DNA from 3 places in the Streptomyces sp. NPDC029151 genome. Region 2 is predicted to be linked to each of the others. Evidence: riboswitches for the same ligand, from Rfam matches in the RefSeq annotation. Region 2 holds a riboswitch; each other region holds the start of a gene.
What was found. A riboswitch is a leader RNA that binds a small molecule or an ion and turns the genes downstream of it on or off. The one in region 2 is predicted to bind cyclic di-AMP.

Region 1: another riboswitch for cyclic di-AMP. It lies ahead of ACZ4VF_RS19170 (transglycosylase SLT domain-containing protein); the one in region 2 lies ahead of ACZ4VF_RS07215 (M23 family metallopeptidase).
Region 3: another riboswitch for cyclic di-AMP. It lies ahead of ACZ4VF_RS27195 (M23 family metallopeptidase); the one in region 2 lies ahead of ACZ4VF_RS07215 (M23 family metallopeptidase).

The regions. Positions count from the first base shown of each region.
Region 1 is NZ_JBVHWQ010000004.1:568,091-575,383, forward strand. Features, by position in the region: gene ACZ4VF_RS19145 (flavodoxin family protein) at 50-667, shown strand; gene ACZ4VF_RS19150 (ABC transporter permease) at 664-1,548, opposite strand; gene ACZ4VF_RS19155 (ABC transporter ATP-binding protein) at 1,535-2,509, opposite strand; gene ACZ4VF_RS19160 (LolA family protein) at 2,550-3,779, opposite strand; gene ACZ4VF_RS19165 (polyprenyl synthetase family protein) at 4,202-5,212, opposite strand; cyclic di-AMP (ydaO/yuaA leader) riboswitch at 5,736-5,915, shown strand; gene ACZ4VF_RS19170 (transglycosylase SLT domain-containing protein) at 5,921-6,406, shown strand; gene ACZ4VF_RS19175 (HAD family hydrolase) at 6,628-7,293, opposite strand, start outside.
Region 2 is NZ_JBVHWQ010000001.1:1,820,165-1,827,457, reverse strand. Features, by position in the region: gene ACZ4VF_RS07225 (M16 family metallopeptidase) at 9-1,412, shown strand; gene ACZ4VF_RS07220 (M16 family metallopeptidase) at 1,409-2,797, shown strand; cyclic di-AMP (ydaO/yuaA leader) riboswitch at 3,007-3,167, shown strand; gene ACZ4VF_RS07215 (M23 family metallopeptidase) at 3,180-3,935, shown strand; gene ACZ4VF_RS07210 (GntR family transcriptional regulator) at 4,151-4,837, shown strand; gene ACZ4VF_RS07205 (HPr family phosphocarrier protein) at 5,054-5,335, opposite strand; gene ACZ4VF_RS07200 (bifunctional acetate--CoA ligase family protein/GNAT family N-acetyltransferase) at 5,515-7,293, shown strand, end outside.
Region 3 is NZ_JBVHWQ010000008.1:21,270-28,562, reverse strand. Features, by position in the region: gene ACZ4VF_RS27225 (DHA2 family efflux MFS transporter permease subunit) at 1-220, shown strand, start outside; gene ACZ4VF_RS27220 (GTP cyclohydrolase II) at 322-948, opposite strand; gene ACZ4VF_RS27215 (MarR family winged helix-turn-helix transcriptional regulator) at 1,115-1,645, opposite strand; gene ACZ4VF_RS27210 (dihydrofolate reductase family protein) at 1,739-2,869, shown strand; tRNA gene ACZ4VF_RS27205 (tRNA-Met) at 2,967-3,040, opposite strand; gene ACZ4VF_RS27200 (PP2C family protein-serine/threonine phosphatase) at 3,165-4,469, shown strand; cyclic di-AMP (ydaO/yuaA leader) riboswitch at 4,593-4,759, shown strand; gene ACZ4VF_RS27195 (M23 family metallopeptidase) at 4,769-5,806, shown strand; gene ACZ4VF_RS27190 (aldo/keto reductase) at 5,877-6,821, shown strand; gene ACZ4VF_RS27185 (PrsW family intramembrane metalloprotease) at 6,831-7,293, opposite strand, start outside.

The DNA of each region.
Region 1 (7,293 bases), on a different contig from region 2:
GATGCACACGCCTTTATTCGGGGTACGACACGACGCACCTGGGGGACCCATGAACCGCCGCTTCCTCTTCGTCCTGGGCAGCGCCCGCCAGGACGGCAACACCGAACAGCTGGCCCGCGAGGCCGCCGCCCAGCTGCCCACCGGCGTCGAACAGCACTGGATCCACCTCGCCGAACACCCGCTGCCGGACTTCGCGGACCTGCGGCACGACGAGGACCACGTACGGCCGTCCGCGGACACCCCGGTCGGCCGGCTGCTGGACGCCACCCTCGCCGCGACCGACATCGTGATCGCCTCGCCGCTGTACTGGTACTCGGTGTCCAGCCTCACCAAGCGCTACCTGGACTACTGGTCGGCCTGGCTGCGCACCCCGGGCGTCGACTTCATGGCGACGATGGCCGGCCGCACCCTGTGGGGCGTCGCCGCGCTGGCCCATGACGAGCCGTCGGTCGCGGACCCGTACGTCGGCACCCTCAACAACTCGGCCGCCTACCTGGGGATGCGCTTCGGCGGGGTCCTGCTCGGCAACGGCAGCGCGCCCGGTGACGTACGCAAGGACACGGCGGCGCTGGCGCGCGCGAAGACGTTCTTCGCGCAGGACGCGCCTCTCGCGCGTTACCCGCACGAGACCGACGGCGTCCGGGCCGGTGCCGGCGCGCAGGGCTAGGCGCTGATGTCCTTCGCCGTGAACCGCGCCCACGCCGCCGAGCCGAACACCACCGCGTACAGCCCCTGGAGGCCGAGGTTGCGCACCAGGTCGTCCCAGTAGACGGGGTCGCGCACCAGGTCGGCGAAGGACAGCCAGTAATGCGGGAACAGGTAGGGCTGCACCGCGTGCAGCTGGGGTATCTGGTCGACGATCTGCACCGTGATGAGCAGCCCGACCGTGGTCGCCATCGCCGCGATGCCGCTGTTGGTGAGGGTCGACACGAACAGGCCGAGGGCCGCCACGCCGACCAGTGAGGCGGCGACGACCAGCGCGATCAGCAGGGCCCGGCCGAGTCCCTCGGCGAAGCTGATCCGGGTGCCGGATATCGTCGTCAGCTCGCCCAGCGGGAAGAGGAGCGCGCCGACGATCAGCGCGGAGACGGCGACGACCAGCGTGGCCAGCAGGCAGAAGGCCAGCACGGTCGCGTACTTGGTGAGCAGCAGCCGGGTGCGGCCGGCCGGGGCGACCAGCAGATAGCGCAGGGTGCCCGCGCCCGCCTCCCCGGCGATCGCGTCGCCCGCGACGACACCGACGGCCATCGGCAGGAAGAACGGCAGGGTCGCGGCGAGCGCGGTGAACACCAGGAACAGCCCGTTGTTGGTGATCTGTGTGATGAACGCCGGTCCCTCGCCGCTCCCGCCGCCGACCGGTCCGCCGCCCCGCGTCTCGATCCTGACCGCGATCCCGACCAGGACCGGCACCGCGGCCAGCACCCCGAGCAGGGCCAGGGTGCGCCATCGGCGGACGGTGGTGACCAGCTCGCTGCGCAGCAGCCCCAGGGCCCACAGCGGATTCGTCCGGCGCCCGGAGTCCGCCACCGGCACCTCAGCCCGCGACATCGAAGCCCTCCCCCGTCAGTGCCACGAAAGCGTCCTCCAGCGAGGCGCGTTCGACCGTCAGTCCCCGTACCCGGACGCCCGCGGCGACCAGGGCCGCGGTCACCTCGGCGAGGTCCCGCTCCGGCGGTTCGCCGGTGACCCGGTCGCCGTCGGCGGTCACGTCCCCGACGCCCAGTTCCTTCAGCAGGCGGGTCGCCTCCGCGCCGTCCGGGGTGGTCACCACCAGCCGGCCGCGCGCCCCGGCCGCGAGGTCCGCCACCGCGCCCTGGGTGATGAGCCGCCCCTGAGCCATGACCGCCGCGTGGGTGCAGACCTGCTCGATCTCGTCCAGGAGGTGGGAGGAGAGGAAGACGGTCGTGCCGTCGGCGGCCAGTTCCCTGATCAGCGTGCGGATCTCGCGCATGCCCTGCGGGTCGAGACCGTTGGTGGGTTCGTCCAGGACGAGCAGTCTGCGCGGCTGGAGCAGCGCGGCGGCCAGCCCCAGGCGCTGCTTCATGCCGAGCGAGTACGCCCTCGCCTTCTTGCCCGCGGCGGCCGCGAGGCCGACCCGGTCCAGTGCCGCGGCGACGCGGGCGCGCCGGGTGCGCGGGTCGGCGGTCGGGTCGGCGGCGTCGTAGCGCAGCAGGTTGTCCCGGCCGGACAGGAAGCCGTACAGGGCGGGGCCCTCGATGAGGGCGCCGACCTGCGGGAGGACCGTGCGCGCCGAGCGGGGCATGGGCAGGCCCAGCACGCGGGCGGTGCCGGCGGTCGGCTCGATCAGGCCCATCAGCATGCGGATGGTGGTGGTCTTGCCCGAGCCGTTGGGGCCGAGGAAGCCGAAGACGCTGCCCGCCGGGACGGTCAGGTCGAGACCGTCCACGGCGAGCTGTCCGCCGCGGTAGCGCTTGGTGAGACCGCGCGTGGCGATCACGCTCGCCGGCGCGTCCCCCGGGTCCGGCTGCGTGGCGGACGGTGCGTCCATCGGCTCCCCTCGAATCATCCGACGCGTCGTGCCCGACGGGTCACTTCGCCGCGTCGGCCGCCTTCACCAGGGCGTCCTTGGTCACCGCGCCGGCGTAGACCTTGCCGTCCTCGGTGATCAGGGCGTTGACCAGGCGCGTGGAGAACACCGTGCCCTTGCCGAACTTCCCGTCGACCCGCTCGCCGAGCGAACCGAGGAAGCCGCCGAGGTCGCCGCCCTGGGAGCCGGTGGGCAGGCCGCCCTTGGCGCCGGTGTCGACGGTCACCACCGACGTCCAGCCCTTGCCGAGGACCGTCGGGCCGCCCGCGCCCTTCAGGCCCCCGGCGAAGTCCTCGCCGTGCTGCGGGCCCCGGCCGTGCCCGGGGGCGTGCTCGCGCGCCTCGGTCTCGTCCTTCTTCTCGGTGACCTTCGCGCCCTTGGGCGGGGTGAAGTCGAAGGCGGAGGCGGCCGGCCTGGCGAAGGAGACCTGGGTGAAGCCCGCGTCGAGCACCGCGGCGCCGCCGCTCCTCGGGGTCAGGGTGAACTTCAGCGGCATGCCCGTCTTCGCGTCCACGGCGATGCTGATCGCGCCGACGGTGGTGCCGGACTGCTTGGGCTGGATCAGCAGCTTGTAGGCGTCGCGCCCGGCGACCTGCGCGGTGCCGTCGACGGTGACGGACGTGGTGTCGTCCACCGCCTTCAGGGCCTCGTCGGCGAAGTCCTTGGGCGTGGCCGGCGGCTCGGCCCGGTGGTCCTTGCCCGAGCCGGCCGCGGTGGAGTGGTAGACCTCGTTGCTCTTGCTGTCGTAGCCCCAGACGTCCTTGCCGTCGTGGATCAGGCTGTACTCGGCGCCGCGCTCCAGCAGGGAGAGCTTCTGCCGGTCCGGCCCGTCGGCGGCGACGCGCAGGGTGTGCGTGCCGGAGACCAGCTCGGTGAGCTTGGCCTGCGGGTCGGCCGAGGAACCGTCACCGGAGCCGCCCCGGCCCCCGCCGGAGAGCAGGCCGTCCTCCAGGCCGCCGAGGTCGGGCAGGCCAAGGTCGGTGCTGACCTTCACGGTGCCGGACAGCTGCTGCACGTCCGACTTGGCGATCTTCTCGATGAGCTGCTGTGCGCTGATCTTCGGCAGGTCGGGGTCACCGGAGTCGGCGAGCGCCGGGACCAGCCCGATCGTGACCGCCGCCACCCCCACCACGGCCACCGGAACGGCGTACCGGGCGGCCTTGCGCCGGCCGGAGCGCGACGCCTCGTCCTGCGCGGCGCCCACTGCGTCGTCGGATTCGTACGGTGCCATGTGTGCCTTACCTCCGTCGTCGGCGGCGGCTGCCCTCACGCTGGTCCGCTGGTTCACTGGTCCACCCTGAGCCGCCATTCTCACCCGAATCGGTGAGGAGTGGTGATTTCCGTGGTGTCCATCTGACCAAATCGGCCGTGAGGAGGCGTCAGCCCACGGAGGCAACTCCGGGTCCACCTGCGGTATGACACACGGCGCCGAACTCTCCACCCGACCCGTAGGGGTCGCGCGGGACACCGGCGCCCGTAGGCGTGGCCGGGCCGGTGAGGCGGCACGGTCGGGCCGGTGAGGCGGCACGGTCGGGCCGGTGGGGCGGCGTGGTCGGGCCGGTGGGCCGGCACGGTCGGCCGGCATGGCCAGCCGACTCGTTCGGCCGACTCGATCAGCCGGCGTGATCGCCGGCGTTGGCTGGCCGACTCGGGTCAGCCGGCGCGGTGCACGACCGCGTCGCACAGCTCCGTCAGGGCCGCCTTGGCGTCGCACTCGGGCAGCGGGGCGAGCGCGGCCCGCGCCTCCTCCGCGTACCGGACGGTGTCCCGGCGTGCCTGCTCCAGCGCGGGGTGCGCGCGCAGCGCGACCAGCGCCTCCGCGTGCCGGGCGTCGTCGCTGAGGTCGGAGTCGAGCAGCTCGCACAGCGCGATGTCCTCGGGCAGGCCCAGCCGGGCGGCCCGCTCGCGCAGTCGGAGCACCGGCAGGGTCGCGATGCCCTCGCGCAGGTCGGTGCCCGGGGTCTTGCCGGACTCGTGGGAGTCGGAGGCGATGTCCAGGACGTCGTCGGCGAGCTGGAAGGCCACCCCGAGCCGTTCCCCGTACTGGGTGAGCACGTCGACGACCCGCTCGCCGGCGCCGGACATCATCGCGCCGAACCGGCACGAGACCGCCACCAGGGAGCCCGTCTTGCCGCCGAGCACGTCCAGGTAGTGCTCGACCGGGTCACGGCCGTCGGAGGGGCCCGCGGTCTCCAGGATCTGACCGGTGACCAGCCGTTCGAACGCCAGCGCCTGCACCCGGACCGCCTCGGGGCCGAGGTCGGCGAGGATCTGGGAGGCACGGGCGAAGAGGAAGTCACCGGTGAGGACGGCGACGGAGTTGCCCCAGCGGGTGTTGGCGCTGTCCACGCCGCGCCGTACGGCCGCCTCGTCCATGACGTCGTCGTGGTACAGCGTGGCCAGGTGGGTCAGTTCCACGACCACGGCCGACGGTACGACGCCCGGCGCGTAGGGGTCGCCGAACTGGGCGGCGAGCATCACGAGGAGTGGCCGGAAACGCTTCCCCCCGGCACGCACGAGGTGCTGCGCGGCCTCCGTGATGAACGGGACCTCGCTCTTGGTGGCTTCGAGCAAGCCTTCCTCGACAGCCGTCAATCCGGCCTGGACATCGGCTTCCAGAGCCTGGTCCCGCACGCTCAGCCCGAACGGCCCGACGACGGTCACGAGGGGTCTCCTGTCTGCTGGTGTCTGCTGGCGATTACACGGTTTGTCGATAGGTCGCTGCCCTCACTCAAGTCAGCGTATCCGGTCCTGTTTCGATCACCGATAGCGCCCACCGGTCCACCCCGGGCGGCATCGGACCACGACCGGCATGGCCTTGATCACATAGTAAGAACGGACATTTATTGACTTAACAGCAATACGGGCACTGTTTCGCAACCTCTCCACACCGCCCTCTCCGCCACCTTAGGGGCGAATCCCCCTATTCCCCCATGCCCGATTTGAAGCGATTTGCCATTTCGTGAATTGGGTCACGCGCCCCGCATGCCCGAGCCGCACCCCACAGCCCCCGCGACCCCTTGCCGCACAAGCGAGTTGAGGCTTGGCAATCGCAAAGGATCAAGCACCCCATACGGCGTCGATCAAGGTCAAATCGCACGTTGTATGAATCCGGTACTTGTTCCCGACATGTGCTCTCGCATACGTTCCGGGCCGTCGGGCGGACGCCGAATCCTGCCGCCGCCCGCATAACCCATCGACGAACTCATTCGTACGGCAGGAGCGGGGGACCCCAGGTAACTCGCCGGGCCGGTCGGCACACGCCGTACCGGTACGGCTCGGGGTGAAGCCGTGCCTCTCCAGGGCGCGGCCGGGCACCTCCTCGCCCGAACCCGACAGCTCACCTCGCAGGCGCCGGAGAGGAACACCCCCATGCCCGCTGCCGTTCAGCACCGCCGCACCCGGAACAGCCGCCTCGTCCGCGCCCTCGCCGCCGCCGGCACCGGCGTCGCCGTCCTCGCCCTGCCGCTCATCGGCGCGACCAGCGCCTCCGCGGCTCCCAGCACCTCCACGACGGCCACCACCCCCGCCGGATACCCCGACAACCTGGACGGCTGGATCCGCGAGTCGCTCGCGATCATGGCCGAGAAGCACATCCCGGGCACCTACAACGGCATCTACCGCAACATCATCCGCGAGTCCTCGGGCAACCCGGCGGCCATCAACCTCTGGGACTCCAACGCCGCCAAGGGCATCCCGTCCAAGGGCCTGCTCCAGGTCATCGACCCCACCTTCAACGCGTACCACGTCGCCGGAACCTCGTTCAACATCTACGACCCGGTCGCGAACATCACCGCCGCCTGCAACTACGCGGCCGCGCGGTACGGGTCGATCGACAACGTCTTCGGCGCGTACTGACCGGCTCCGGCCGGCCGCCGCATCCTTCTCTGCCGATATGCCGGTCGGTCGGCGTCACGGTCGGGCATCGCGGTCGGTCATCGCGGTCGACCGGCCGTCGCCGCCGGCCCGTCGTCACCGTCGGCCGATCGTTACGGCCGGCCCGTCGTCACAGCCGGTCGTCACGGCCGGCCCGTCGTCACCGTCGGCCGGTCGTCACGGCCGGTCGTCACGGCCGGTCGTCACGGCCGGTCGGCCGGGAAGAGTCCTTCGAGGACGACGGCGATCCCGTCGTCCTCGTTCGACAAGGTGACCTCGTCTGCCACCGCCTTCAGTTCGGGGTGGGCGTTGGCCATCGCGACACCGCGCCCGGCCCAGTCGAACATCGGGATGTCGTTGGGCATGTCGCCGAAGGCGAGGGCCCGGTCGGCAGCCACCCCGAGCCGCTCGGCGGCCAGTGCCAGCCCGGTCGCCTTCGTCACCCCCCTCGGCTGCAGCTCCACGGTCCCCGGACCCGACATGGTGACCGTCGCCAGCGAACCCACCGCCGAGCGGGCCACCGCCGCCAGCTCGTCGTCGGACAGGGAGGCGTGCCGCAGCAGCACCTTGCTGATGGGCTCACGCCACAGATCGTCCCGCCGGCCGACGGCTACCGCGGGCAGCGTCGGATGGGGCATCCGGTAGCCGGGCTCGATGAGCGTGAGCCCGTCCACGCCGTCCTGGTCGACCGCCGCGTAGACCTGCCCCACCTCCGCCTCGATCTTGCCGAGCGCGGTCTCGGCCAGCTCCCGGTCCAGCCGGACCGACCACAGCAGACGGTGTGACCCGGCGTCGTAGACCTGCGCCCCCTGTCCGCACACCGCGAGCCCCGTGCAGCCGAGGTCCGCCAGTAACGGCCGCACCCGCGG
Region 2 (7,293 bases):
GGACGTACATGCCCATGGGTCACACGACCACAGCCGAGGCAGGCTCCGGGGGCCTGACAGCGACCGAGCACCGCCTGGCCAACGGTCTGCGCGTGGTGCTCTCCGAGGACCACCTGACCCCGGTGGCGGCGGTCTGCCTCTGGTACGACGTCGGCTCCCGCCACGAAGTCAAGGGGCGTACCGGCCTGGCTCACCTCTTCGAGCACCTGATGTTCCAGGGCTCCGCGCAGGTGAAGGGCAACGGCCACTTCGAGCTGGTGCAGGGCGCCGGCGGTTCGCTCAACGGCACCACCAGCTTCGAGCGCACCAACTACTTCGAGACCATGCCCGCCCACCAGCTGGAGCTGGCGCTCTGGCTGGAGGCCGACCGCATGGGCTCGCTGCTGGCCGCCCTGGACGACGAGTCCATGGAGAACCAGCGGGACGTCGTCAAGAACGAGCGCCGCCAGCGCTACGACAACGTGCCGTACGGCACCGCCTTCGAGAAGCTGACCGCGCTCTCCTACCCGGAGGGCCACCCCTACCACCACACGCCGATCGGCTCGATGGCGGACCTGGACGCGGCCACCCTGGAGGACGCCCGCCAGTTCTTCCGCACCTACTACGCGCCGAACAACGCGGTGCTCTCCGTGGTCGGCGACATCGACCCCGGGCAGACCCTCGCCTGGGTCGAGAAGTACTTCGGCTCCATCGCGTCCCACGACGGCAAGCCCGCCCCCCGCGACGGCTCCCTCCCGGACGTCATCGGCGAGCAGAAGCGCGAGGTCGTCGTGGAGGAGGTACCGGCACGCGCCCTGATGGCCGCCTACCGGCTCCCGCACGACGGCACGCGCGCGTGCGACGCGGCCGACCTCGCCCTGACCATCCTCGGCGGCGGCGAGTCCTCCCGCCTGTACAACCGGCTCGTGCGCCGCGACCGTACGGCCGTCGCGGCCGGCTTCGGCCTGCTGCGCCTGGCCGGCGCGCCCTCCATGGGCTGGCTGGACGTGAAGACCTCCGGTGACGTCGAGGTGCCCGTCATCGAGAGCGCCATCGACGAGGAGCTCGCCCGGTTCGCCGCGGAGGGCCCCACGCCCGAGGAGATGGAGCGCGCCCAGGCCCAGCTGGAGCGCGAGTGGCTCGACCGGCTCGGCACGGTCGCCGGCCGCGCCGACGAACTGTGCCGGTACGCCGTCCTGTTCGGCGACCCGCAGCTCGCCCTGACCGCCGTCGACCGCGTCCTGGACGTGACGCCGGAGGAGGTCAAGGAGGTCGCGGGGGCCCGTCTGCGGCCCGACAACCGCGCGGTCCTCGTCTACGAGCCGAAGTCCCCGGAGGCAGTCCCGGACGCCGGGGTTCCGGAGGACCCGGAGCAGGAGGCGACCGTGGAGGCGGGCCGCGACGAGACCGAGAACGAGGAGACGGCCAAGTGACCCAGCTCGCCACGATGGACTTCCACCCCCAGCCGCAGCCGGGCGAGGCCAGGCCGTGGGCGTTCCCGGCGCCCGAGCGCGGCACGCTCGACAACGGCCTGACCGTGCTCCGCTGCCACCGCCCCGGCCAGCAGGTCGTCGCCGTCGAGGTGCTGCTGGACGCGCCCCTGGACGCCGAGCCGGCCGGCCTGGACGGCGTCGCCACGATCATGGCGCGGGCCTTCTCCGAGGGCACCGACAAGCACTCCGCGGAGGAGTTCGCGGCCGAGCTGGAGCGTGCGGGCGCCACCCTGGACGCCCACGCCGACCACCCCGGCGTCCGGCTCGGCCTGGAGGTCCCGGCCTCCCGTCTGGCCAAGGGCCTCGGCCTGCTCGCCGACGCCCTGCGCGCGCCCGCCTTCGCCCCGAGCGAGGTCGAGCGGCTCGTCCGCAACCGCCTGGACGAGATCCCGCACGAGCTGGCCAACCCCGCCCGCCGCGCCGCCAAGGAACTGTCCAAGGAGCTGTTCCCGGCCACCTCGCGCATGTCCCGGCCGCGCCAGGGCACCGAGGAGACGGTCGAGAAGATCGACGCGGCGGCCGTGCGCGCCTTCTACGACCGCCATGTGCGGCCCGCCACGGCCACCGTGGTCGTCGTCGGCGACCTGACCGGCATCGACCTGGACGAGCTGCTCGGCGACACCCTGGGCGCCTGGACCGGCACCCCGGGCGAGCCCCGGCCGGTGCCGCCGGTGACCGCCGACGACACCGGGCGCGTGGTCATCGTGGACCGGCCCGGCGCGGTCCAGACGCAGCTGCTCATCGGCCGGATCGGTCCCGACCGGCACGACCGCGTGTGGCCCGCCCAGGTGCTCGGCACGTACTGCCTCGGCGGCACCCTCACCTCCCGCCTGGACCGCGTCCTGCGCGAGGAGAAGGGCTACACCTACGGCGTGCGCTCCTTCGGGCAGGTCCTCAGGTCCGCGCCGGACGGCACGGGTGCGGCGATGCTCGCCATCAGCGGCTCCGTGGACACGCCGAACACCGGCCCGGCGCTGGACGACCTGTGGAAGGTGCTGCGGACCGTCGCGGCGGAGGGCCTGACCGACGCCGAGCGGGACGTCGCCGTGCAGAACCTCGTCGGTGTGGCGCCGCTGAAGTACGAGACCGCGGCGGCCGTCGCGAGCACGCTGGCCGACCAGGTCGAGCAGCACCTGCCCGACGACTTCCAGGCGACGCTGTACCAGCAGCTGGCCGCCACGGGCACGGTGGAGGCCACGGCGGCCGTCGTGAACGCCTTCCCGGTGGACCGCCTGGTGACCGTCCTCGTCGGCGACGCCGCGCAGATCAAGGCGCCGGTGGAGGCGCTCGGCATCGGTGAAGTGACCGTGGTGGCGGCCGAGTAGCGGCACGCGCGCGTGGGCCCTGGCGACCTGAGTGTCGCCAGGGCCCACACTGTTCCACTCGTTCCCTCAGATGCCCGTTTTGGGGCGGAGGTTGCCTGTCTGCCCTGTGGGATGCGCTACAAAAACCCGGATCCGTTTGAGGATTGAAAGCGCGCGGCCGTAGCGTCGTCCGGGCTGTTCGTCAGGCAGTGCGCCGCATCCGCGGCACCGGACAGTCATCGCCGAGTCCCCGTACGGCGCGAGCCAGGGGAGCCGGGGACCCACCGTCCCTGGGGTGAATCGGGCGCCCGCGCGGCTGCGAGGGGGCCCGTAGGAGACCTTCCTGCTCCGAACCCGTCAGCTAACCCGGTAGGCGAGAGGGAAGGAAAGGACCAGCCACTTCATGGCGTTCATGTGCGCCACCGGGAAGCACCGCAAGCCCGGCCGGGTCAAGCGGACCACGGCTCAGGCGGCCGGCGTCGCGGCCCTCACCACCACCGGCGTCATCGGCACCCTCGCCGCCTCCCCGGCGCTCGCCGCCGAGAACTCCGCGGAGCAGACCGGCCTCGTCCCCGTCCTCACCATGACCGAGGACGTCCCCGAGCAGATCGACGCGCAGGCCGCCGCCCAGCAGCAGGCCGCCGAGCAGAAGGCGGCCCGGGAGGCCGCGGCGAAGGCCGCCGCCAAGCGGGCCGAGGAGGTGCGGGCGGCCAAGGCCCGTGCCGCCCGCGAGGCGGAGCGCAAGCTGCTGAACACCTTCGTCGCCCCGATCGCTCACTCGTACGTCTCCACCGCCTACCAGGCCAGCAGCTCCCTGTGGTCCTCCGGCTCGCACACCGGCATCGACTTCCACGCGGCCAGCGGCACGGCCGTCCACGCGGTGGGTTCGGGCACGGTCGTCTCCACCGGCTGGGGCGGCGCGTACGGCAACCAGGTCGTGATCCGGATGGCCGACGGCATGTACACCCAGTACGGGCACCTGTCGTCCATCGGCGTCACGGTGGGCCAGAAGGTCGTCCCGGGCCAGCAGATCGCCCTGTCCGGCGCCACCGGCAACGTCACCGGCCCGCACCTGCACTTCGAGGCGCGTACGAGCCCCGAGTACGGCTCGGACGTCGACCCGGTCGCCTACCTCCGCGGGCACGGCGTGCACATCTGACGCCACCGAAACGGCTGTCGAAAGCCCCGGCTCACCGCCGGGGCTTTCGCCGTTTTTCGGGGTGTCCGCCGGGTGCGCTGACCAAAAAATATCCATGGATGACCGCCTGCCGTCGGAAATTCCGGCTCATTGGAATAGAGTCACGGAACACGCGTCCATCGTCGGCGTACACGTCTATCGTCGACGTTTCACGGGGATTGAGGCGGAGGTCGGTCATGCGTATTCCGGCGCACTCGGTGTGCACGGCGATCCGGGACGACATCGTCGCCGGCGTTCACGGGCGCGGCAGCCGGCTCACCGAGGAGGTCCTGGCCCGCCGGTACGGCGTCTCGCGCGTCCCCGTGCGCGAGGCCCTGCGGACCCTGGAGGCCGAGGGGTTCGTCGTGACGCGCCGGCACGCGGGCGCGTGCGTGGCCGAGCCGACCGAGCAGGAGGCCGCCGACCTGCTGGAGATGCGGATGCTGCTGGAGCCGCTGGCCGCCGCCCGGGCCGCCCAGCGGCGGACCGAGGCCCATCTGAAGGTGCTGCGCGGCCTGGTCCGGCTGGGTCAGGAGCGGGCCAGGAGGGGCGGCAGCGAGGATCTCCGGTCGCTGGGCGGCTGGTTCCACGAGACGCTCGCCCAGGCCTGTGGCAGCCCCTCGCTGACCTCCATGCTCACGCAGCTGCGGCACAAGATCGCCTGGATGTACACGGTGGAGGCACCGAAGAGCCCTGTGGCGTCCTGGACCGAGCACGGGGCGATCGTGGACGCGGTGGCGCGCGGGGACGCCGAGCGCGCGCGGGCGCTCACGACGCTGCACGCCGAGCGGGCGACGGGCGCCCGTCGACTGCGCTTTGCCGGGGCCGCCGAGCGTGTGAGGACTTCGCAACACCCCGTACACACGTCCGGTTCGCGGGATTAACACGGGCGCCGTATACAAAGAGGATGCATTTCCGGGCGGGGGTGTTTCCGCTGCCCTTGTTTATCGCACCCGGAATCGCACCCGGAATTATGGCACTGCCCGCCCCCGTAAATAGACGGCACACGGACGGCGCGAATCCTGGGCTGCCCGCGGATACGACGAAGCCGCCCCGCCCCGAAAGGCGAAGCGGCTCCGGCGCTCTGCGCGACGGCTCGGTCAGACGGTCTCGGGCAGCTCTTCCAGGCCCTCGGAGACCAGCTTGGCCAGACGGTCGAGGGCGGCGTCCGCGCCCTCGGCGTCGGAGGCGAGGACGATCTCCTCGCCGCCCTGGGCGCCCAGGCCCAGGACGGCCAGCATGGAGGCCGCGTTGACGGGGTTGCCCCCGGCCTTGGCGATCGTCACCGGGACGCCTGTGGCCGTGGCGGCTCGGACGAAGATGGAGGCGGGGCGGGCGTGGAGGCCCTCGGCCCAGCCGACGTTGACGCGGCGCTCAGCCATGTGTTGCTGCCCTTCGGTGTTCAGGGTTGTCTAGACCAGTTTCCCATATCGTGAAGCGTGCCCGGAGAGGACCCGCGTCCCCTCTCGGTGTGGCGCCGGACCGCGGCCTCGGTCCGGCTCTCCCGTCCCCCACAGACTGCCTCGCGCCGTTGTCGTACGCGAGCCGTACTCTGGGGCCCATGCAGACCTCGGCGGACCGGCAGGACCGGCACCAGTACCCCGCCCACTGGGAGGCGGACGTGGTGCTGCGCGACGGTGGTACCGCGCGCATCCGTCCCATCACCATCGATGACGCCGACCGCCTGGTCAGTTTCTACGAGCAGGTCTCGGACGAGTCGAAGTACTACCGCTTCTTCGCGCCGTACCCACGGCTCTCCGCCAAGGACGTCCACCGCTTCACGCACCACGACTTTGTGGACCGGGTGGGACTCGCGGCCACCATCGGCGGCGAGTTCATCGCCACCGTACGCTATGACCGCATCGGCACGGACGGGCTGCCCGCGTCCGCGCCCGCCGACGAGGCCGAGGTCGCCTTCCTGGTGCAGGACGCCCATCAGGGCCGCGGGGTCGCCTCCGCGCTGCTGGAGCACATCGCGGCCGTCGCGCGCGAGCGGGGCATCCGCCGTTTCGCCGCCGAGGTGCTGCCCGCCAACAACAAGATGATCAAGGTGTTCACGGACGCCGGCTACACCCAGAAGCGCAGCTTCGAGGACGGCGTCGTCCGCCTGGAGTTCGACCTCGAACCCACCGACCGTTCCCTCGCCGTGCAGCGCGCGCGGGAGCAGCGCGCCGAGGCCCGCTCGGTACGGCGGCTCCTCGCGCCCGGCTCCGTGGCGGTCGTCGGCGTCGGCCGTGCCCCCGGCGGAGTGGGCCGCGGCGTCCTCGGCAACATCCGCGACGCCGGCTACCCAGGCCGTCTGTACGCGGTGAACAAGGCCTTCCCCGAAGACCTCAAGGAGGTCGACGGCGTGCCCGCGCACCGCTCGGTGCGGGACATCGACGCGCCGGTGGACCTCGCCGTCGTCGCCGTACCGGCCGAGCACGTGCCCGCCGTGGTCGCCGAGTGCGGTGAACACGGCGTCCAGGGACTGGTGGTGCTCTCCGCCGGATACGCCGAGAGCGGGTCCGAGGGGCGCGAGCGGCAGCGCGCCCTCGTGCGGGCCGCGCGCGCGTACGGCATGCGGATCATCGGCCCGAACGCCTTCGGGCTCATCAACACCGCCGCCGACGTCCGCCTGAACGCCTCCCTCGCCCCCGAGATGCCCCGCCCCGGCCGCATCGGGCTGTTCGCCCAGTCCGGCGCCATCGGCATCGCCCTGCTGTCCCGGCTGCACCGGCGCGGCGGAGGGGTCACCGGCGTCACCGGCGTCTCCACGTTCGTGTCCGCCGGCAACCGCGCCGACGTCTCCGGCAACGACGTCCTGCAGTACTGGTACGACGACCCCGAGACCGACGTCGTCCTCATGTACCTGGAGTCCATAGGCAACCCCCGCAAGTTCACCCGTCTCGCCCGGCGGACGGCCGCGGCCAAGCCGCTCGTGGTGGTCCAGGGCACCGGCACGGCGCCGCAGGGGCACGCGGTACGGGCGACGCGGCTGCCGTACGCGACCGTCTCGGCGCTGCTCCGGCAGGCCGGCGTGATCCGGGTCGACACGATCACCGAGCTGGTCGACGCGGGGCTGCTCCTCGCCCGCCAGCCGCTGCCCACGGGGCCGCGCGTGGCCATCCTCGGCAACTCCGAGTCGCTGGGCGTGCTGACCTACGACCGGTGCCTCGCCGAGGGGCTGCGGCCGGCCCGGCCGGTGGACCTGACGACCGGGGCGAGGCCGGAGGACTTCCACCGGGCGCTCGCCGCGGCGCTGGCCGACGACACGAACGACGCCGTCGTCGTGACGGCGATCCCCGCCATCGGCGAGGGCTCGCCGGGGGACGCCGAGCTGGCGGAGGCGCTGCGGTCG
Region 3 (7,293 bases), on a different contig from region 2:
GAGCCGCGCACTGCCCCGGGAGCGCCTGGCCGCGGCGAGCACCGCCCTGAGCATCACGTCCCAGCTGGGCGCCTCGATCGGCACGGCCACCCTGTCCCTGATCCTCGCGGCGGCACCCTCCGGCCCCCCGGCCTTCCGCACGTCGTACGTTGCGGCGGCCGCCCTCCTGGCTCTGTCCGCGCTCCCCGCCCTCCTCCTCCCCGCCCGCCCGCGCCAGTGAGCGGCGGATCCGTTCCCCACGCCCGATGCGAACCCGCGAGTCAGAGGGGGAGCACTCGGACGGGGCGGAACGGATCCGCCGGTCACGGCCGGGTGGGGCGGTCAGCCGACGCCCAGTTCCGCCAGGGGGAGGGTGTGCCGGGTCCGGAGGGCCTTCGCCCGGAGGTAGTGGACGTTGTGGGCCGTGGAGAAGACACCGGTCGGTACCCGGTCCCGGACCGTGAGGCCCAGCGCGCGCAGCTGTCCGGCCTTGTCGGGGTTGTTGGACAGCAGGTCCAGCTCGGTGACGCCGAGGGCGGTGAGCATCTGCGCGGCGGCGGTGTAGTCGCGGGCGTCCTCCGGGAGGCCGAGGGCGGCGTTCGCCTCGTACGTGTCGAGCCCCTGGTCCTGCAGGGCGTAGGCGTCGAGCTTGTTGTAGAGGCCGATGCCCCGGCCCTCCTGGCGGAGGTAGAGCAGGACGCCGCCGCGGCCGGCGATGCGCTCGACCGCCTCGCGCAGCTGGGGGCCGCAGTCGCAGCGGGCCGAGCCGAAGACGTCACCGGTGAGGCACTCGGAGTGCAGCCGGACCAGCGGGACGGGGCCGGGGTCGCCGAGGACGAGGGCGAGGTGCTCCCGGCCGTCGGTGAGGCCGTGGAAGGTGACGAGTTCGGCGTCGGCGCCGTAGCCGTCGGCGAAGCGCAGCGGTACCCGGACGCGGGCGCGCGGGGTGGCGGCGGGGAAGTCGGGCATGCGGGTCCCTCCGAGGCGGTGCTTCAGATTTGAAGCAGCGGTTCGTGGGACCCTACCCCTGCTTAAAAGTTAAAGCAATCACTGGCCGGGTGGGCACTCGGGGGCGCCGCGCCGGAGCGGTCGCGGGGCCGGGGCCCGCGAGTGAGCCGGGCGGGTGCGCGGTGCCTCAGGGGGCCGTGGGCGGTGAGGACGGGCAGGACGAGCGGCGTCGCCAGGGCACGTCGTCGGTGCCGGACTCGGGGTTCTGGCCCTGCAGCCCCCGCGCGATACCCGTGCAGATCTCCTCCAGCTGCCCCACCTGTTCCTCGGTCAGCCGGTCGAACAGCAGCGAGCGGACCGTCTCTACGTGCCCGGGTGCCGTACGCTCCAGTACGGCCGCCCCCTCGTCCGTCAGCACCGCGAGCGAGCTGCGCTTGTCCCGGTGGCAGTCCTCCCGGCGCACCAGGCCGTCCCGCTCCAGCCGGGTCACCGCGTACGTCAGCCGGCTACGCGTGATCTTCAGCGTCTCGGCGAGATCGGTCATGCGCAGCCGGTGCCCGGGCGCGTCGGAGAGGTTGGCCAGCACCGAGTAGAACAGGTGCGGCATGCCGCCCTCCTGCTGGAGCTGCCGGTCGATCGCGTCCTCCAGGAGGCGGGAGGCGGCGATGTAGGCGCGCCAGGCGCGCTGCTCCTCGGGGGTGAGCCAGCGGGTCGTCATGCCGCCAGTGTAGGTTTGTTTAAAAATTGAACCAAGCTGACCAAGCTGAACCAAGCTGAATCAAGCCGTCCGCCTCCGGAAGAGAGGGCGCCGATGCCCCTGCCCTACGTGCTGCTGTCCGCCGCCGTCTCCCTCGACGGTTACCTGGACGACACCGGCCCCGAGCGGCTCCTGCTGTCCAGCCCGGCCGACTTCGACCGGGTCGACGCGGTACGGGCCGGCGCCGACGCCATCCTCGTCGGCGCCGGCACGATCCGCGCCGACAACCCCCGCCTGCTGGTCAACTCCGCCGAGCGGCGCGCGGCCCGGGTGGCCGAGGGCAGGGCGGAGTACCCGCTGAAGGTCACCGTCACCGCCACCGGCGACCTCGACCCGGAGGCCAACTTCTGGCACACCGGCGGCGAGAAGCTCGTCTACAGCACCGACCGGGGCGCCGAGCGGGCCGCCCGCCTCCTGGGGCGCACCGCGGACGTCGTCCCGCTCGGCCCCGCCCTCGACTGGCGGGCCCTGCTGGAACATCTGCACGACGAGCGCGGCGTCGGGCGCCTGATGGTCGAGGGCGGCGGAACGGTCCACACCCAGCTCCTGCACCAGGGCCTCGCCGACGAGCTGCAGCTGGTGCTCGCCCCGCTGTTCGTCGGGGACCCGGCGGCCCCGCGCCTGTTCGGACCCGGCGGCTACCAGGCCGGACGCCTGCGCCTGCTCGACACCCGCCGGATCGAGGACGTCGTCCTCATGCGGTACGTGCCCACCGCCCCCGGCGCCGGCCCGCTGTCCACCGCCGCCGACCGCCACTGGCTGCGCACCGCCTGCGAGCTCGCCGCGCTGTGCCCGCCCTCGGAGACGGCGTTCAGCGTCGGCGCGGTCGTGGTCGCCGCCGACGGTACGGAGCTGGCCCGCGGGCACTCGCGCGAGGGCGCCGATCCCGCGGTCCACGCGGAGGAGGCGGCCCTCGCCAAGATCGGTCCGGGCGAGCCCCGGCTGGCCGGCGCCACCGTGTACAGCAGCCTGGAGCCGTGCGCCCGCCGTGCGTCGCGTCCGGCGCCGTGTGCCGAGCTGATCCTGCGGGCGGGGGTGCGCCGGGTGGTCACCGCCTGGCGCGAACCCGACACGTTCGTCGCCTCGGCCGACGGCACGGGCGTGCTCACCGCCGCGGGCGCGCAGGTGGTCGTGCTCGCCGAGCTGGAGGATCTCGCCAAGGCGCCGAACGCCCACCTGCTGTGAGCGCCTGGGCGCCCGCGACCGGCCGCGTTGTGGGCGCCGGGGGCCAGGAACGACTCAGGGCCCGGAATCCTGGGGATTCCGGGCCCTGAGCCTTCAGTAGCGGGGACAGGATTTGAACCTGCGACCTCTGGGTTATGAGCCCAGCGAGCTACCGAGCTGCTCCACCCCGCGTCGTTGTGACTCCAGTGTACGTCATCCGCGGGGCCGCTCGCACACCCCTTTCGGTCCACAGCGGTAGCCGCCCGCTCCGGGGCCCGGAAACCTGGAGGCACGTCGGACATGTGGGAGACACGCGGTGCGCCCTGGAAAGGTGGAGGAGAGCCCGTACGCCAGGGCGGGAGGCCGGTTCCCCGGTGACCCCGTGCCCGCCCCGGGCCTCGGCGGCGGGCCGGTGCCGGTGCGGGCCCGCCGCCGGCCGAGCCCGCGTGCGCAGGCCCGCGCCCTGCCCGCCCTCCTGATCGCCTGCGGGATCGGGTACGGCCTGCTCACCCCGCAGCAGTTCACCCCCGTCCCGTTCTTCACCGCGGCCCCGCTGATCGCCGCGCCCCTCTCCTCACTGCGCACCACCGTGCTCACCGGTCTCGCCACCCTCGCCGCCGCCTACGCCGTGCACGCCGACGCGGGGGCCCATCCGGCCGTGGGCACCCTCACCGACGTGGTGACCGTGGCCACCGTCGCCCTGCTGGCCGTGGCCATCAACCGGGTCGTCCGCCGCGGCGACCGGAGGCTCGCCTCGGCCCGGGAGATCGCCGAGGCCGCCCAGCGGGCCGTCCTGCCGGACCCCGACGCCCGGATCGGCGGCTTCGAGATCGCCGCCCGGTACGAGGCGGCACGGCAGGACGCGTTCATCGGCGGCGACCTGTACGCGGTGCAGGACACCCCGCACGGCGTCCGCCTGGTCGTCGGGGACGTGCGCGGCAAGGGCATGGGCGCGGTCGCCGCCGTCGCCGTGGTGATCGGCGCGTTCCGGGAGGCGGCCGAGCAGGAGGCGACGCTGGAGGAGGTGGCCGGGCGGCTGGAGCGGGCGCTGGCCCGCGAGGGCACCCGGCGCGACGGGATCGACGCCTTCGAGGGGTTCACCACGGCGGTCCTCGCCGAACTCCCGCACGGCGACGGTGTCGTACGGATCGTCAACCGCGGCCACCCGCCGCCGCTGCTGCTGCACGCCGACGGCACCCTGCACGTCCTGGTCCCGGGCGAGCCCGCGCTGCCGCTCGGCATGGCGGGGCTGGGCCGGTGGCCGGACCGGGCCGCCGAGGCCGGCTTCCCCGGCGGTGCCACCCTGCTCCTGTACACCGACGGCCTGTCCGAGGCCCGGGACGCCCACGGCCGCTTCTACGACCCCGAACGGCGGCTCGCCGGGCGCACCTTCCCCGGCCCGGCCGCGCTGCTCGAACGGCTCGCGGCGGAGGTGCGACGGCACTCCGGCGGCGGCATGACCGACGACATGGCACTGCTCGCCGTACGGCGTCCCCTGCGGGACGTCACCGACGGTGAGTGGGTGAGCGCCGTGCGCATAACATCTGAGTCACCATCAAAACCCGAAGTGACTCCTGAATGCTGCCGAAACCGGGTCAACTCGCCCGGTTTGACGGGGTAATGGGTGATAGATCCGCCGTTGCAGACCTTAATGATCAAGTCGAACGGCTTGGAAAGTGACTGTCGGGTCTATTAACGTTCGATAACGCAGCGCGGTCGTCCCAGCCGTCACAAGAGGCGGCTCCGTGCGCACGCGCCGAATCCCGCAAGGGAGCCGGGGAACCACCATTCTGGGGTGAATCACGCGGATGCCACCGTGAACTCACGGAGTTCACGACCGGTATACGCGCGTAGGAGACCTTCCTGCTCCGAACCCGTCAGCTAACCCGGTAGGCGGAGGAAGGAAAGGAGCACGCCCGCGTGGCGTCCAACCGGCCTGTCCCCGAAGCCCCGTTCATACCGGCGCAGCGCGACGATGAGACGTTCGCCTACGTCGCCCACCGCGCCGAAGAGGGCCCGTGGGAGGAGTGGAACCCCACCGCGGAATCCGTCGCCCCGGTCCGCGGCCGGCACCGTGTCGCCAAGCAGCGCGGCGGCTTCGCGCGCAGCTCCACCGTCCTCGGCGTCGGCGTCATCGCCGCGGTCGGCGCGGGCGGCATGGCCAGCGCCAACACCGGCAAGCCGCCGGTCTCCATCTCCCTGCCCGACCTGCCCTCCGTCGGCTCCCTCTTCGACGACGGCTCCGCCGGCACCCAGGCCACCGAAGCCGGCACCACCGCGCTGAGCAGCGTCGGCGTGACCACCGCCGACGGCGAGGACAGCACCGACGCGGGCGAGGCCCTGCGCAACCGGATCATGGCCCAGGCCGAGCAGCAGCAGGGCCAGGCCGAGAGCAAGGCCACCGCCCTCGCCCTCGCCACCGCCGAGAAGCAGGCCGCCGACGCCGCCGCCAAGGCCGAGAAGCAGGCCGCCGCCAAGGCCGCCGCGGCCAAGGAGAAGGCGGAGGCCGCCGCCGCGAAGAAGGCCGAGCAGGAGCGGCTGGCCAAGCTGGCCGAGCAGTACACGCTGCCGACCTCCTCGTACACGATCACCTCGACCTTCGGCCAGGCCGGTTCGATGTGGTCCTCAGGCCACCACACCGGCCTGGACTTCGCCGCCCCCACCGGCACCCTGATCAAGGCGGTCCACAGCGGCACGATCACGGAGGCGGGCTGGGCCGGCGCCTACGGCTACCGCACGATCCTCACCCTGGACGACGGCACCGAGCTGTGGTTCTGCCACCAGTCCTCGATCAGCGTCAAGGCCGGCCAGAAGGTCTCCACCGGCGAGGTCATCGGCCGGGTCGGCGCCACCGGCAACGTCACCGGCCCGCACCTGCACCTGGAGGTCCACCCCGGCGGCCAGCCCACCGGCATCGACCCGATGGCGTGGCTGCGCGGCAAGGGCCTCACCCCCTGAGCGACCTCTCCGCCGAAATCCGGCGCCGGTGGCGGAATGCGATCATCCGCCGCCGGCGTTGACATGACGTATGACGTCACTACGCACACTCGGCCGTTCCGACCTCGAGGTCTTCCCGCTCTCCCTGGGCGGCAACGTCTTCGGCTGGACCGCCGACGAGGAGACCTCCTTCGCCGTCCTGGACGCCTACCGGGCGGCCGGCGGCAACTTCATCGACACCGCCGACGCCTACTCCGCCTGGATCGAGGGCAACCAGGGCGGCGAGTCCGAGACGATCATCGGCAAGTGGGTCAAGGCCCGCGGCAACCGCTCCGACGTCGTGATCGCCACCAAGGTCAGCCAGCACCCCGAGTACCAGGGGCTGTCCGCCGCCAACATCAAGGCCGCCGCCGACGCCTCCCTGCGCCGCCTGGGCACCGACCACATCGACCTCTACTACACCCACTTCGACCAGCCGGAGGTGCCGGTCGAGGAGATCATCGGCGCGCTGGACGAGCTGGTGAAGGCCGGGAAGGTCCGGCACATCGCCGCCTCCAACATCGGCGCCGAGCGCCTGAAGGCCTCCCTCGACTTCTCCGACCGCGAGGGCCTCGCCCGCTACGTCGCCCTCCAGCCCCACTACAACCTGGTCTCCCGCGACACCTACGAGGGACCGCTGCAGGACCTCGCGGCCCAGGAGGGCCTCGCCGCGGTCCCGTACTTCGCCCTCGCCGCGGGCTTCCTCACCGGCAAGTACCGGCCCGGCACGACCGTGGACAGCGCCCGCGCCGGCCGGGCCCAGGAGTACGCCGACTCCGAGCGCGGCCAGAAGGTCCTGACGGCCCTGGACGAGGTCGCCGCGGCCCACGAGGCCCCGGTCGCCACGGTCGCCCTGGCCTGGCTCGCCGCCCAGCCGACGGTCACCGCCCCCATCGCCTCGGCGCGCACGGTGGAACAGCTTCCGGCACTGCTCGGCGTGGCCGAGCTGGAGCTGACGGAGGCCGAGGTGGCCAAGCTGACGGAGGCGTCGGCGTAAGTCCGGGGGCTACGACCGGTAGGGGTTGTACGCGGGGTACGGAGCCGCCGGACGGCCGTACCCGTACCCGTACCCGTATCCGTAGGGCACCGGCCCCGCGTACACCGGCCGCACCGGCACCGCCGCGCGCGCCGCGTACTCCAGAGCCGGCCCGGCCAGGTGCCGGCGCTTCCACAGCTCGTCCAGCAGCTCCCGCTCCCGGACGACGAAGTCGGCGCCGGACCTGCCCTTGCGCCCCCGGTGCCGGAGGAACGCGAGCGAGGTGGCGTAGCCCTCGTACCGCGCGACCTCCCGCGCCGCCGGGCGCCCGTGGTGGTGCCGGGCGTAGTCGCGGGCCATGCGCCGCGCCCGCATCGACCCGAGCGCGAACGGCTCGGCCGGCCCCAGCCAGCCGGCCGGCACATAGGCCGACAGCTCCGCCCGCACGGTCCGCAGCTCCCGCTGCCGGGTCCGGATCGCGAGCCAGGTGAGC